Regions from separate parts of the Desulfitispora alkaliphila genome, predicted to be linked through region 1. Evidence: riboswitches for the same ligand, from Rfam matches in the RefSeq annotation. Region 1 holds a riboswitch; each other region holds the start of a gene.
The links. Region 1 has a riboswitch for cyclic di-GMP ahead of GGQ84_RS08250 (hypothetical protein). Riboswitches for the same ligand answer to the same signal wherever they lie in the genome.
Positions count from the first base shown of each region.

Region 1 (5,095 bases):
TTGGTCAGGGAATCCAGATGTTTTATATAGAGTACTTTAAATTTACTGAGCAAACAGCAGGAAACCCTACTGCAGCAACAGTTATATTCATTGCAGTAATGCTTACTGGTCTAGGAGTTTATGATCATGTGGCCCAATGGGCTGGAGCGGGAACGGCAGTTCCTGTTACGGGTTTTGCTAATGCTATGGCATCTGCAGCTATTGAGCACAGAACTGAAGGCTATGTGCTTGGGGTTGGCGGGAATATGTTCAAAATAGCCGGACCCGTTATTGTCTACGGAGTTTTCGCAGCCTTTGTAATGGCTATTTTAGTTACTATTTTCCAAGGACTGGGGGGAGCCTAATGACAGCAGATATTTTAGTCGGTCATAGTACGTGGCAGTTTCCTTCTAAACCGGTAATTGTCAGTACAGGTGTTGTGGGAGGCCCTTTTGAAGGGAAAGGAAACCTAAGCGACAGTTTTGATATATTATATGACAATATCTGGATGGACCAAAAGAGTTTTGAAAAGGCTGAAAAGTTAATGCTAGAAGATGCTTGTCAAAAGGCTTTGGATAAGGCTGGAGTAAAAAAGCAAGATGTGAATTTTTTTATTGGTGGGGACCTAATGAATCAGATTATAAGTAGTAGTTTCGCAGCTAGAACCCTGGAAATACCCTACGTTGGTATTTTTGGAGCCTGTTCAACATCTATGTTAGGGTTAGCCGTGGCAGCTCAGTTTGTGGAAAGTGGAGCTGCAAGGTATGCAATCACTGGTACGTCTAGCCACAATAGTTCAGTGGAAAAGCAATTTCGCTACCCTACAGAGTACGGGGGGCAAAAACCCCCGACCGCACAGTGGACTGTTACTGGGGCCGGCGCGGCACTTGTTGCTCCTGAAGGCGATGGACCAAGGGTTACAAAAGCTACTATCGGAAGAATTGTAGATATGGGATTAAAGGACCCCTTTAATATGGGGTCGGCAATGGCTCCTGCAGCGGCTGAAACCATCCAAGCACACTTTAGAGAAACAGGCCTTGACCCTAGTCACTATGATGTGATAGCTACAGGAGACTTGGGAAGAGTTGGGCACAAGATTTGTGCCGATTTATTAGCAGAAAGTGGGACACCACTTCCTGAAGATCAGTTTACCGACTGTGGGACACTAATATACAGAGAGGATCAGCCTGTGTTTGCGGGAGCCAGTGGGTGTGCCTCAGCGGCAGTGGTTACCTATGGACATTTTATGGAATGGTTAAAAACTGGAAAAGTAAAGCGGATACTGGTGGTCGCCACGGGAGCGCTCTTATCTCCATTATCCTATCAGCAAAAAGAGAGTATTCCTTGTATTGCTCATGCAGTCTCTATAGAAATGGATTAAGAGGTGAATTAATATGGAACAATTTTTCTGGGCTTTTGTTGTGGGAGGAGCAATTTGTGTAATCGGACAGGTGATGCTAGATGTTTTTAGATTAACCCCAGCTCACACATTAACTACACTAGTGGTTGCAGGAGTAATCCTAGGAGGCTTAGGTCTCTATGAACCTTTAATAAAGTTTGCTGGTGCTGGTGCCACAATTCCCATTACTAGCTTTGGGAACTCACTTGTCAAAGGAGCGCTAAGTGAAGCTGAAATGCATGGACTAGTGGGAGTAATTACTGGAATATTTGAAGTGACCAGTGCAGGTATATCTGCAGCTATTATATTCTCGTTCATAGCCGCATTAATTTTTAAAGCTAAGGGCTAAAAAAAAGTTGAAATTAATCTAAATATTGGTTAAAATGAAAGTGGCAAATTAATATTCTGTCAAAGGCAAAACTGTTGAAAGGCAGTGACGCAAAACTATAGGGTCTAACGTCGTAAATGACTAAGACAGCCAGTTGCCAAAATATCAAAAGAAACAGATTAAGGCTATATACATGTGTATGGCTGCATTAATCTGTTTTCCTTTTGCCACAAAGGAGGGAAACTCTAGACATAATTAATTATTAAATCACCAATAGGAGCAATAAAAACTAAGGGGGAGTACGTCTTTTGAATATTACAAACTACTTTGACACAGACAAACACAACGGGAAAACATACATAAAGTTTAAAGTAAAGAGAAGGAATAACGGTGTTAAGTGTGATGCAAAACTTTTTCTAGGAAACAACTTATTGATTATAGAAAATCAGAAGTTTTTACTATCAGATGCGGAGGATTTGAGGAGAATTCAGAGAGATTTCCAAAAAAGAATTATAACTGCTAAAAAGGAACTAAAACTATATCCCTATGAAATAAAACACTATTTGCAGCGTATTTCTCAGTTTAAAACAATGGGAAGCAGGATAGCAGCGATATAAGTACTATAAACTGTGGTTGACTGTAATAATTGACCACAGTTTTTTTGTATTCACCTAACTCTAACTTGTTGCATGTAGCGGAATGCTATCATAGCTCCCACTGCAAAACCTCCAATATGAGCCCACCAGGCTACTGGTTGTGTTCCCTGGGTAGAGCTTAACACATTAATAAATTGAAGAACAAACCATAGGAATAAAAAGTATACAGCTCTAATTCTAGTGACTGTAAAAATAAAGCCTAAAAATACCAAAGCTTGTACCTTGGCTTTAGGGTACAATAGAAAGTAAGCACCGAGGACACCTGCAACTGCCCCACTAGCACCAATAGTTGGAACTGTTGAAGTGGGATTGGTCAGAATATGAAAAAAGCTTCCGGCAACTCCTGCTGTGAGGTAAAAGACTAAAAAGCCTAGATGTCCTATTCGATCTTCAATATTATCACCAAATACCCACAAATAAATCATATTTCCAAACAGGTGAATAATGCCTCCGTGTAGAAACATAGCAGTGAAAAGTGAAATAAAGGGGAAAAGGCCTCCCAGTAATATCTGAAAAATAGATATCCCTGTGAAATCAGCAGGTACCACTCCGAAAAGATTTATTAAATTGTGAAGTTGATTCTCAGATAAGGTAAACTGGAAGATAAAAACTATAACATTTATAACGATTAAAGAAATTGTCACATAAGGCGTTGACTCTGAAGCGATGCTATCCCTAAGTGGAAACAAAGTATTGACCTCCTTAGATAAAGCAAATGGTATATAAAATACTATCTTTAGTATGCTACTGAATAGAGGGATGATACATGAGAAATAATTTAATAGTTACTGCAGTTTTATTTCAGGCAATATTAATAGCTGCAGCACAGCTTATATATTATTTTGCTTTTGGAGCAAACATATTCGAAAACACAATAATTGGGCTGAGTCAAGTGAAGAATTATTTTATAGGGACTTTTGCTGGATTTGGCGTTTTTGTGCTTGTTTATCTGCTTTATCTGAAATTACCTAGCTTTCGGGCGTGGGGGCAGCGACAAGTAATGCCGATGCTCAAGAGTTTTTCTACATCAGAGCTTTTAATTATGGGTATTACAGCAGGAATTGCAGAAGAAATCTTATTTAGAGGTGCACTACAACCAATACTGGGTATCTTTATTACCAGCTTGTTGTTTGGAATTGTACACTATTGGTTTAAAAAAGAATTGCTGCCTTATGGGATTGCGGCTTTTTGCATTAGCATTTTGTTAGGGTGGAGTTATGAGGTAAGTGGCAATTTGATAGTACCTATTGCTATTCATTCGGTATATAATGTATCGGTAATATTGGCGATAGGTCGAGGACTTTTTGATTAAATTGTAAGGATATTGCATATAATACAAATGTATGTTATTATTTTCTATATGTTAACAAATGCTGTAAATAACAAAGGGGGTAGATTGATCTGCTAGGATTAGTAATTGCAACAAATGCACTTATAATGGGTTATGTAGCTTTTTATGTGGTAAAGCGTTTAGAAAGTGATACCCAAACCAAATAAAAATTAAATAAAAATCCTCGGCTCATAGAAGTCGAGGATTTATTTTTTTACTAGAATGTTGGAACTACAACACCTTGCCATGTTTCTTCTATTAGCTCTCTTACAGCATCAGAAGTAAGGACTTCATTTAATAGCTGGATTTTTTTCTCAGTTTCATTGCCTTCTTTAATAGCAACTACATTTGTATAGCGATGGTCTTTATTTGAGGAGTTATCTTCGAAATAAAGAGCGTTATTAGCTACATCAAGTCCTGCCTCTAGAGCGTAGTTGCCATTGATAACGGAAAGCTCCACATCATCTAAAGCTCTAGGTAGTTGTGCCGCTTCCAATTCTACAAAATTTAAATTTAATGGGTTATCAGCAATTGTATAAACAGTAGCTTCAGTTATGCCAATTCCATCTTCAATAGTAATAAGGCCTGCTTGTTGTAACAAGAATAATGCTCTAGACCCATTTGTAACATCATTGGGAATAGCTACTGTAGCACCGTTAGGTAAAGCGTCTAAATCATCAACTGTCTTAGAGTAAACTCCCATAGCTTCAAAATGAACATTTATAAATCCAATAATACCCAAATCTCTGGTTTCATTTTCATTCTGTAAATAAGACATAGTTTGAAAGTAGTTAGCGTCTATTTCACCAGAAGAAAGTGCAATATTCGGAGTAATATAATCTGTATATTCTTGAACTCTCAGTTCAATACCATTTTCAGCTAGTAAAGGCTTAATTTCGTTTAACAATTGAGCGTGAGGAACTGGAGTTGCACCAATTGTCAGTGTTTCTAAATCGTTGTCATCACCTGATGAGCTACAGCCTACAATACCGAAAAGTAAAGCAACAGAAATAAGGATAAGTACGAGTTTCTTGTTTATCATTATAAAAACCTCCAATTATTATTTTTTGTTTAGGGATGTTGCAGTTTTTTCACCTATAAGCTGAATTCCTTGAACCATAATCACTAATAAGACTACTGTAATCAGCATAATTGTTGAATCGTAGCGGTAATATCCATATCTTATTCCTATATCGCCTAAGCCTCCACCTCCCACAAACCCTGCCATGGCTGAGTAGCCAATTAGGTTCACTGTAGTAATGGTAGCCCCTAAAATTAAAGAGGATAAGGACTCCGGAAGCAGTACCTTAAATATAATTTGCAGTGGAGTTGCTCCCATTGCCTGGGCTGCCTCTATAAGACCCTTTGGTACTTCCAAGAGGGAAGTTTCTACCATTCTAGCA
Region 1 is NZ_JBNPXS010000018.1:48,423-53,517, reverse strand. It holds gene spoVAC (stage V sporulation protein AC) at 1-344, shown strand, start outside; gene spoVAD (stage V sporulation protein AD) at 356-1,360, shown strand; gene spoVAE (stage V sporulation protein AE) at 1,374-1,727, shown strand; cyclic di-GMP riboswitch class I at 1,782-1,868, shown strand; gene GGQ84_RS08250 (hypothetical protein) at 2,015-2,323, shown strand; gene GGQ84_RS08245 (rhomboid family intramembrane serine protease) at 2,374-3,051, opposite strand; gene GGQ84_RS08240 (CPBP family intramembrane glutamic endopeptidase) at 3,129-3,674, shown strand; gene GGQ84_RS08235 (MetQ/NlpA family ABC transporter substrate-binding protein) at 3,910-4,734, opposite strand; gene GGQ84_RS08230 (methionine ABC transporter permease) at 4,753-5,095, opposite strand, start outside.

Region 2 (5,095 bases), on a different contig from region 1:
GGTTTGAACTCTGTTGAAAGAAGTGAACTAATGAGGTTAATTTCTTCTATTAGCAGGGCAAATACCTATCTAGTCCATGAATCAGTTGCCACGGCCTATGGCTCTGAGCTTGAATTTAGTATGCATAAGGGAGCAATGGTAGCAGACTTAGGTGGTGGCAAAAGTAGTTGCACTATGGTTTCCTGTGGTGACATAGTAGCTGAAAGCTCAATTAAAGTTGCTGGCAAACAGATAGATGCAGCTATCAGAAAATATTTTAAGTATCAGTACCGCTTAGTAATAGGGGAGCTTACTAGTGAAATTCTGAAGATTAAGCACGCTTCTGTTGCTAATAACTTTAAAAACTATCCAGTAACAGTGAGGGGTAGAGACCTTGTCACAGGTTTACCCAAGGCAATAACCTTTGAGCGGGCAGAACTTCAACTAGCTATTGCAGCTACGGTAGATAAGATAATAGATGTAATAAAGAGCACTTTTGCTCTAATTTCTCCAGATTTAGTATATGAAGTTATGATGGATGGTCTAATACTTACTGGAGGGACTGCTCAACTAAATGGGTTAGCCCAAAGGGTGGAGCAGGAACTTTGCTGCCCAGTGCAAGTTGCAAATAATCCAATTAGCAACTTAGTAAAGGGAGTTTTTGTGGCATCAAGGGAGTTAGATTTAGGGGGTATTAAACATGCGCTATGAAGGCACTGTATATAGACCACCAAGTGAAGCCAACAGTTACCTTCTTCAGGTAACATATGGTTGTGCTCACAATCAGTGTACCTTTTGCAATATGTACCAAGATAAGAAGTTCTTTGTGCGAAAGCTTGAGGAAGTGAAAGCAGATATAAAAATGGCACAGAAGAAACTGAATAGTGTAACAAAAGTCTTTCTGTGTGATGGAGATGCAATGGCTCTGAAAACTGAGTACCTCTTAGAGGTAATAGGTGAACTAAAGAGAGCCTTTCCAAAATTAAAGCAAATCTCCTGTTATGCTGGACCCAAAAGTAGCTTGCGGAAGACCAATTCAGAGTTAGAAGCATTGAGAGAGACTGGTTTGACTAGAGCATATTTGGGTTTAGAAACCGGGGACGAGCACCTCTTAAAGGAAATAAAAAAAGGGGTGACTAAAGATGAGATGCTACAAGCGGGACAAAAGCTTGTAAGTGCTGGCTTTAAACTCTGCTTAATGGCTATCTTAGGTCTAGCAGGTAAGGGTCCTCGCTCTGAGCAACATGCTGTAGCAACAGCTCAAATGGTTAATCAGATTAAACCTAAGCAGTTTGCTATATTAACTCTGATGCCTTTTCCCGGTACTGAAATTTATGAAAAGGTCCAGCAGGGCCAGTTTCAACAGTTAGATAACTTTGAGGTTCTAGAGGAGATGAAGTTACTTCTTGAGCATATAACTATTGATAAGTTAATTTTTAACAGTACTCACCCTTCAAATTACTTACCTCTCACAGGAACACTGCAAAAGGATAAAAAGGAATTGCTTAATTATATAGAAGAAGTACTATCAACTCGCACTACCAACAAAGGAATTAGGAAACTGAACTCTCTTTAATTATTGATAAGAATGTTTGCTTTTGGGAACTTTAATTACATCACAACTATGAAAGGGTAGTTAGTAGATGAAAATCTCAAAACCCAAAATTTACACTGGTATTATTGGAGTACTTGTCTTTTTAGGCATTTATCTTGTAAAGGAAATAAGGCAACAGCTAGTAGTAAGTGCAAACCAGGCGGTGGATAATGGGAGAGATTTGGTTCAAAGTAAAGCTTCTGTGCTGGCTGTAACTGCTCATCCTGACGATTTAGAAATATTTATGGGAGGCACTTTAAAGCTGTTAGCATTAGGTGGAGCTAGAGTAAATGTAGTATGCGTTAGTGATGGGGAAAAGGGAGTCAACAAAATTGACTTGAGAAACACGAGACAAAGAGAGCAAAGAAAAGCTGCTGATATATTAAAGGTATCTAATCTTGAGTTTTTGCACCAACCGGACTTGAAATTGGCTCAGGATAAAAATCTGCTACCTCTTTTGTCTCAAGTAATAAGGCAGGTACAGCCCCAATTAATTTTTGCATTTGACCCAACTTACCCTTTAGGAGTAGTAAGGAGACATCCAGACCACATAGCGGTAGGCAAAGCAGTAGCTAAACTCCATAAAAAACTATATCCCGGAACGGATATCTACTTCTATGCTACATCTAAAGCTAATACAGTTGTAGATATATCTGAAACATTACTTTCAAAGCAGCGAGCATTAAGATGCCATAAAAGTCAGTTGCGTTTCAATGACAGGATTTATAATGAGTTTGTAAAAATCTACGCTAAATATTGTGCTAGAGGTACTAAATTTAAATACAGTGAAGTATATAGGAAAGGTGACACTTAATATAGTGTCTTTTTTTTGTGAAAAAAAATAAAAATTTAAAAAGAGGAGAAGGATTTTAGAAAACTATGAAGAAGCATATAGTAACAGTAACTAATATCAACAATAAATTACAACAAGGAAGTCGAGTGTACTGAGGTTGGAATGTACTTGGCTATGAGCCGTCAAGCGGATAGAGAAGGTTATCCCGAGGTGGCAATCGCTTAGGAGGAAGCAGAGCACGCAGCTAAATTTGCTGAGTTACTTGGTTAAGTGGTCAAAGCGGACACTAAAATTAACCTGCAAATGAGAGTAGATGCAGAATATGGCGCCTGTAAAGGCAAGAAAGAGCTTGCTAAACTGGCAAAAGAACAAAAACCTAGATGCTATCCACGATACAGTTCACGAAATGTGCAAAGACGAGGCTAGACACGGTCAAGCCTTTAAAGGGTTATTAGACAGATTTTTTAATAAGTAAATACTTGGCAGTACCTAAAAGAAGGAATATTTTCTCTTTCAGCGAATTCCTATTAAATGGGAAGCAATGAACCTTAGACTATAACAGTGGTCACTTGGGCTAAGGGGAGCTAGTAGTGAAACCAGCCCACGGCACAATTGCCGTGGGTTTTTAGATGCATGCGAAATGGGAGGGACTATACCTTGGCTAAATGGAAACGGGAGAAAAAGCGATTAGGTGATATTTTAATAGATGGAGGAGTTATTACAGAGCTCCAATTAAAGGAAGCACTAAAGACCCAAAAGCAAACAGGCTTGCGCTTAGGCCATGCCTTAATTCAATTGGGTCTTGTCACCGAAGAGCAAATTGACGAGGTCTTAGAGATTCAACTGGGTTTACCCAGAATAGCATTGCACAAAATGCGCTTAAACCCCAAAATAGTTAAGCTGATAACTGGTACTGTAGCTAGAAACTACAAGGTTATACCTTTTGAAAAGGTTGAAAACAAACTGGGTTTGGCCATGGCAGATCCACTAAACTTAGATGCCATTGACAATATTGAAATGCAAACAGGTCTTACAGTAGAGCCAGCAATTGCCAGTGAAAGGGAAGTAGATCAAGCCATCTCTCGCTTCTTTGGCCTCAGCGATTCGGTAGAGCAGGCCTTTGGAAAAGAGTTAGAGGAGATGGAAAAGGAGGAGCTGACCACAGCTACCCTAGACCTAGATGAACTGTTAAATGCCACTGATGAAGCTCCAATTGTAAAGGCAGTTAATGCCATCATTCACCAATCAATCAAAGAAAAAGCTTCAGATATACATATAGAGGCCATAGAAAAACATGTTCGGGTGCGCTACAGGATTGACGGCATACTGCAAGAAATGATCCACCTGCCAATAAAGACTCATGCGGCCTTGGTATCGAGAATCAAAATCATGGCAAATATGGATATTGCAGAAAAACGTAGACCTCATGACGGTCGAATTCAGATAAAAGTGGCAAAAAAGAGCATCGATCTCCGCATCTCCACTTTGCCCACTGTATATGGTGAGAAAGTAGTTATCAGGATTTTAGATAAATCAGATGCCCTCTTTACCATAGATCAACTGGGAATGCAAAAAAGTGTACAGGAGCGATTTGAAAAAATGCTCAAACAAACCTTTGGTATCATTCTCATAACTGGACCTACGGGAAGTGGTAAGACTACAACCCTTTATGCTGCGTTAAATAGCATTAATGAAGTTGGTGTAAATACTGTCACAGTAGAGGATCCAGTGGAGTACATGCTAGAGGGGATCAATCAGGTTCAGGTAAACACAAAGGCAGGCCTGACCTTTGCAACTGGATTGCGCTCTATTTTGCGCCAGGATCCGGACATCATCATGTTGGGTGAAATAAGGGATAAAGAAACAGCAGATATTGCAGTGCGAGCAGCAACTACTGGACACAAGGTGCTTTCCACACTGCACACAAATGATGCAGCTAGTACGATTACCAGGCTCTTTGATATGGGCTTAGAACCATATCTAGTTGCCTCATCCTTAGCGGGTGTGGTAGCTCAGCGACTGGTTCGCAGAATCTGTCCACAGTGTAAAGTGAGATACAATTTAGAGCCGGAAAGTCCATGGCGAACATATTTAAGTGCCCCACCAGAGCAAGAAGTGATATTATATAAAGGAGAGGGCTGTAGCTATTGCAACAATACAGGCTATCGAGGCAGAATTGCCATTCAGGAGGTTATGCCCATAACAAAGGAAATGCGGCAGGAAATTGCACTTAGAGTTACTTCAGATATACTTCAATCACTAGCTCGAGAAGCGGGTATGATTACATTAAAGGAAGACGGAATTCAAAAATCATTAGAAGGCATTACCACAGTGGGTGAAGTAATTCGGGTGGCCTTCAGTTCAGATGAAGAAAAGGAGTGAGACTATGGAGGTTAAAGAGCTGATAAAATTAGGTATTAGCAATGGAGCTTCAGATATTCACTTGACAAAAGGGGTTTGTCCTCACTTTCGAATTGACGGTGGAGTCAAGCCTGCAGGGAAGATAAATCCTGCCTTTGATATAGAGCTGGAGTCGCACCATTTGGAAGAGATCATGAAAGAATTGACCAGTAAGGAGCAGCAGGAGCAGCTACAGGAGCGAGGAGAGATTGATTTTTCTTTTTCCCTGCCAGGAAATGCGCGGCTTCGAGCTAATGTATTTAAGCAAAAGGGCACCATTGCCCTAGCCCTGCGAATTATTCCCAGTAAGATTTTGACTATGGAGGAAT
Region 2 is NZ_JBNPXS010000038.1:8,270-13,364, forward strand. It holds gene GGQ84_RS12415 (rod shape-determining protein) at 1-690, shown strand, start outside; gene GGQ84_RS12420 (B12-binding domain-containing radical SAM protein) at 680-1,555, shown strand; gene GGQ84_RS12425 (PIG-L deacetylase family protein) at 1,623-2,387, shown strand; partial or broken gene GGQ84_RS12430 (ferritin-like domain-containing protein) at 2,508-2,841, shown strand; cyclic di-GMP riboswitch class II at 2,892-2,977, shown strand; gene GGQ84_RS12435 (GspE/PulE family protein) at 3,024-4,748, shown strand; gene GGQ84_RS12440 (type IV pilus twitching motility protein PilT) at 4,732-5,095, shown strand, end outside.
Region 2: linked by a shared signal. The riboswitch ahead of GGQ84_RS12435 (GspE/PulE family protein) and the one ahead of GGQ84_RS08250 (hypothetical protein) in region 1 are both predicted to bind cyclic di-GMP.

Region 3 (5,095 bases), on a different contig from region 1:
AAGGATTTTATATTGTCTTGGACCTTTTCTGTCAATCCTTGAATATTTGTTACTGTTTCAGTAGAATCTGTAGCTAACTTACGAACTTCTTCAGCTACTACAGCAAATCCCTTCCCTTGCTCTCCAGCTCTAGCTGCTTCAATAGCGGCATTTAACGCTAATAAATTGGTTTGTTCAGCAATGCCTGCAATTTGATCCGCCATATAAGAAATTTCATTAACAATTTTGGCTTTCTCAATCCCCTCTTTTAGTCGACTGTCTAGTTCCTTATAGATTCTAGTAGCTTTTTCTTGACTATCTACTACTTCCCCTTGTATTTTTACAGCTTTTTCTTCTATTTCCCTAGCTGTCTGATTCCCTTTTTTCATATTAGTAACTAATTCGGTAGTAGATGTATTCATTTCTTCACTGGATGCAGAAACCTGTTCTGAGGATGCTGATACCTCTTCTAGGCTTGCAGATATTTCCTCAGTAGAAGCCGATACCTCTTCCATGTTTGCTGAGGAACTTTCAGACACACTTGACATTTGTTGGCTAGAGGCCGCTAGTTCCTGTGCAGTAGATTGTATCTCTCCAATAGTCTGTTGGAAACTCTGATTTAAAATTTTAAAGGCTTTGGATAACTCCCCTATTTCGTCATTTCGTGCTAAATATTTTTCGGAAACATTTTGGGTTAAATCTCCAGAAGCCATGGTAGTGGCAAAATTAGCAGCTTCTGTCATAGGGGTAGCTATTAAGCGACCTACAAATAAAGCAAACCCAATTCCCAAAATTAAGAATACTATAGAACCAATAATTATATAAGTCCTTAACTCATTTAATCCCTCTAAAAGCTCAGCTTCTGTAGCTACGACCCCTAGGGTCCAGTCTGTTGATGAAAATGTAGCTAAACCCATATGTATTTCAGACCCTTGTAGTTCATAGGTAATTACACCACTATTTCCCAACCCTAACTCTTGTATTGCCATCCCCCAGTTTTTTAATTCTCCATCGTTTTCTACTTCTGTTATAGCATTTCTTTGATCCATTACGTATTCCCTCGTGGGATGGGAGAATAAGGTGCCTTCGGATCCAATGATATTGGCGTAGCCTTCTTCACCATAACCCATTTGGTCCGTCAAATCATTTAATGCATCACCCGGCCTGCGAGCTATTAAGACTCCTCCTACTTCTCCGTTTAAATCATAAATTGGAGTGGCATACATCAGTACTGCTTCGTTTGTTACTCTACTATTAATGACATCAGACACATTAGTTTCTCCCGCAAAAGCTCGTTGAACATAATCTCTATCCCCTAAATTGGCTTCCGAGCCATCAACATATCTAGTATTTCCATCTGGGAAAACAACACCCACTCCTAAATAACCTCTATTTTCTAACCTGCGAAATTCATTTTGCAATGGCTCTAATTGCTCTTCCCAATCCATTGATCTTACTGAATTTCTATTAGCAATTGTCTCTAAAGTGTTAAAGTTGCCTTGAATAACAGCTTCAATATTGTTAACTCCTTCTTCTGCTAGAAGCATTAGGGCATCGTCGGCTTCATTGATGAGGGCATCTGAGCTGAGTTTATATGCAGTTAACCCCATTCCTAAACATACAACTAACACAAGAACACCTATGTATAAAGAAATTTGTTTAGCTAAATTAAATTTCATATCCAACCTCCGGCTTTCTAACTATTTTTAAATTTTGCTCTCCTCTAAATAATTCACAGATTTTGTAACAAAATATTCTCTTTTCTAAAATCAACAATATCATGCTTATTAGTTCAACAAATCCGTAGTTTTGCTATAACCCTGCACCTCCAGTAAATGAAGAGTTTATCTCCCAGATTGGTTAAGTTCACCCCTTTTCCTTAAAAAGTTCTCTGTTCTTTAATTGAATTAATCAAATAAAAAAAACACCCTTAAAGGCGCCCGGAAAACGTATTCGCAGTATATACCCCGGCAATCTGGCAATCGGAAGATAGAGAAGTTGTATTTTATTGCATTTGTAGACAGGATTATTGGGAGTTGTGTGCTATATGGGGTTAACAAATATTCGGTCCTAAAGAAATACGTTTCCTTACTAACATAGACTATCAGGTTTTAGAAAAAGTCTTTCTGCATCTTGAATATTCAGAGGTTTACTGAAAAAATACCCCTGAGCATAATGACACCCAGTATTTTTTATATGCTTATATTGTTCCTCTGTCTCTATTCCTTCAGCAACGACCTGAATTCCTAAGCTTTTCGCAAGCATAACGATACCCACTATTACTTTCATGCTTAATGATTCTTGATATTTATCACACAAGGACTTGTCCAACTTAATTAAATCAATAGGGAGATATGTTAAATAGTTTAATGATGAGTACCCCTTACCAAAATCATCCAAAGATATTTTTACTCCAATCTCTTTTAAACGATTTAAAAATTCAATAGTCATCTCTTCCTTTTCAATAAAAAGGTTTTCAGTAATTTCGATTTCTATATATGAAGGGTCAATTGTAGCCATAAACAGCCTCCCTTGTCACCCACCGTCCTATTTTAATAATCAAACCAACTTCTTCGGCAATTGGAATGAATTTAGCTGGCGAGATGTTTCTTCCATTTATTCGAAGCAATACTTCAAACCCTGTTATATTAACATCATCCACGCAAACCTTAGGCTGATACAACATTTTAAAGTCGTTTTTCAGTAATGCTTCGTGTAGCCATTTTTCTATCTGTTTCTTCTCATCTAATTGGGCCCCCATAGTGTTGTTATAAAATGCATAACTATTATGGGGTTCTGTTTTGACACTTCGAACTGCAAAATCAGCATACCGAATCAAATTTATAGGATTACTACTATTTTTCGGATATAATGCAATACCTATTGAGCATCTTATATTAAATCCTTTCTCTTCAATCTGTATTAATGTCTTGATTTTTTCATATTCACATGTATTTTCGTAAAGAAGTATAAACTCATCTCCACTAAGCCGATAAACTGATACCTGGTGACTTTCTAGTTTTTGCAAAATCTGAGCAACTTTGATCAGCACTTGGTCTCCAAAAATATGGCCATAACTGTTATTAAAATACTGAAACCTATCAATATTAACTATAATAACAGCACCCTTGATTAATGCTAATTAGCTCATTTAACTTTTCAACAAAAAAGTATCTGTTAGGCAACCCTGTTAAGTTGTCATGCTTATTTATACATCTTATAAATATTTCACTCACGGTTATCCCCCATTAGATATACTCTGCAAATGTATTCCCACAAAAAAAAGGAACCATAAAGGCTTCCAGGTAAACAGTATACTGCAAATAACCTCGGCAATCTGGCAATCGTAGCTTACGCCTTAGACCCATGATTTTGCGTCCCACCCTTTCGAGTGGTTTGCCTTTATCAATAGTTATACTTCGCATATTTAAAATATCACCAAATGGTACTTTAGTCCTGTTTCGTGCACACATAGCAATATACCATATTTTTGTTTTTATATCAATATTTTCTTTAAAATGATTCCCCATCACATAATACATCAACTGTGCCACATCATATAGAGAATGTGTCGCAAGAATTTCTAATTGCGTCCACATCTTGGTTGAAATCTGCAACAATGGCTTTCTAATTCCTCCTGTTTTTATCGATAAATAAGAATGATGTGTCATGCGAACCTCCTAAGATAACGCTCATACTCTGTATCAATAGTTAATTTCCCAAAAAGACTCTTTCAGCGCCAAATTCGCCTCTACATTGTATATGCCGTTATAAGAAACAAACTTCCAGTCACCATCATGACTGCGTTTAGTAAAGATATATTCCAAATACCAGTCTTTTAGCTTGTCGTCGCTACCTGAATATTCCTTTCGGATTACTAATGTACTAAAATGTGTAGTACATTCCCCAGTATCTTCTGAGGTTTCGCATGTCCGTTCTTCTGTTGCAGAAACGACATAAACACCTTCGTGATAAATTGTTGGGTGAATATAACTGTTTCCTAAAGAAAGTGTTTCTAAACTGCTGTTTTCCCAGTCTGCTCCATCAGTCATTGCTATCGTTATAATATTTTTGCCAGCATAACTAAGGACTTCGTTGAATCGTGCAATCAACTTTTCTGCATCGCTTCGTAATATTACATCCTGTGTCTGTAACCAAGCACTCAGCCATTCAACTTCGTCAATCAGAACTGTCGCTTCTTGAATATCGTAATCATATACGACTGTCGGTGCCGCATTTCTTGAGCAGCCACTTGTTAAAGCAATTAATATCATTAATCCCAGTAACAACATATTCTTTATCTTCATATAAGCTTCCCTCCTTGCTGAAAATATTATTAATCTTTGTTTCACATTGACCATCAAATGTAGTTTAGCAAACATTTTAGCGAAATTATAGAATGATTAGAATAAAACTACCAAAAAAACCTCACTCTATCAAGTGAAGTTTTTTTGATATAAATATTGCGATTGTATTTACTCCACAGTCACACTTTTAGCTAAATTCCTCGGTTTATCCACATCTTCTCCCCGTTCAACTGCACCGTAATAGGCTAATAACTGTAGTGGGATTACTGTCAATATAGGTGCTAATAATGTGGTTGTTCGAGGCAAGTAGATAACTTGATCTACAACCTTTTCTATTTCTTTTCTACCTTCAAATGCGATTGCTGTAACAAAAGCATCCCTAGCTTTTACCTCTTTAATATTGCTTACTGTCTTCTCATATATATCCTCTTGAGTTACCAATGCCATCACAGGTATCCCAGGCACAATCAGTGCTAATGTCCCATGTTTCAGTTCACCTGCCGCATAGGCCTCTGCATGAATATAGGAAATTTCTTTTAGCTTCAAAGATCCTTCTAAAGCTACAGCATAGTCTAGACTGCGACCGATGAAGAAGGAATCGTCCCAAGCCACAAATTCTTTAGCTAACTTTTGTATTCTCTCCTCGTCCTGTAAAACAAGCTCTGCTTTTTCAGGAAGCTGCTCTAACTCTTGTAAAAAGTTCTTTCTCACCTGTGCATCCATAGTACCAAGCTTTTCTGCCAAATATACTGCAACTAAATAGAGACTAGCGAGCTGAGTAATATATGCTTTTGTTGAAGCCACGGCAA
Region 3 is NZ_JBNPXS010000003.1:74,141-79,235, forward strand. It holds gene GGQ84_RS02005 (methyl-accepting chemotaxis protein) at 1-1,658, opposite strand, end outside; gene GGQ84_RS02010 (EAL domain-containing protein) at 2,071-2,499, opposite strand; gene GGQ84_RS02015 (diguanylate cyclase domain-containing protein) at 2,486-3,112, opposite strand; cyclic di-GMP riboswitch class I at 3,308-3,390, opposite strand; gene GGQ84_RS02020 (hypothetical protein) at 3,684-4,286, opposite strand; gene glmS (glutamine--fructose-6-phosphate transaminase (isomerizing)) at 4,455-5,095, opposite strand, start outside.
Region 3: linked by a shared signal. The riboswitch ahead of GGQ84_RS02015 (diguanylate cyclase domain-containing protein) and the one ahead of GGQ84_RS08250 (hypothetical protein) in region 1 are both predicted to bind cyclic di-GMP.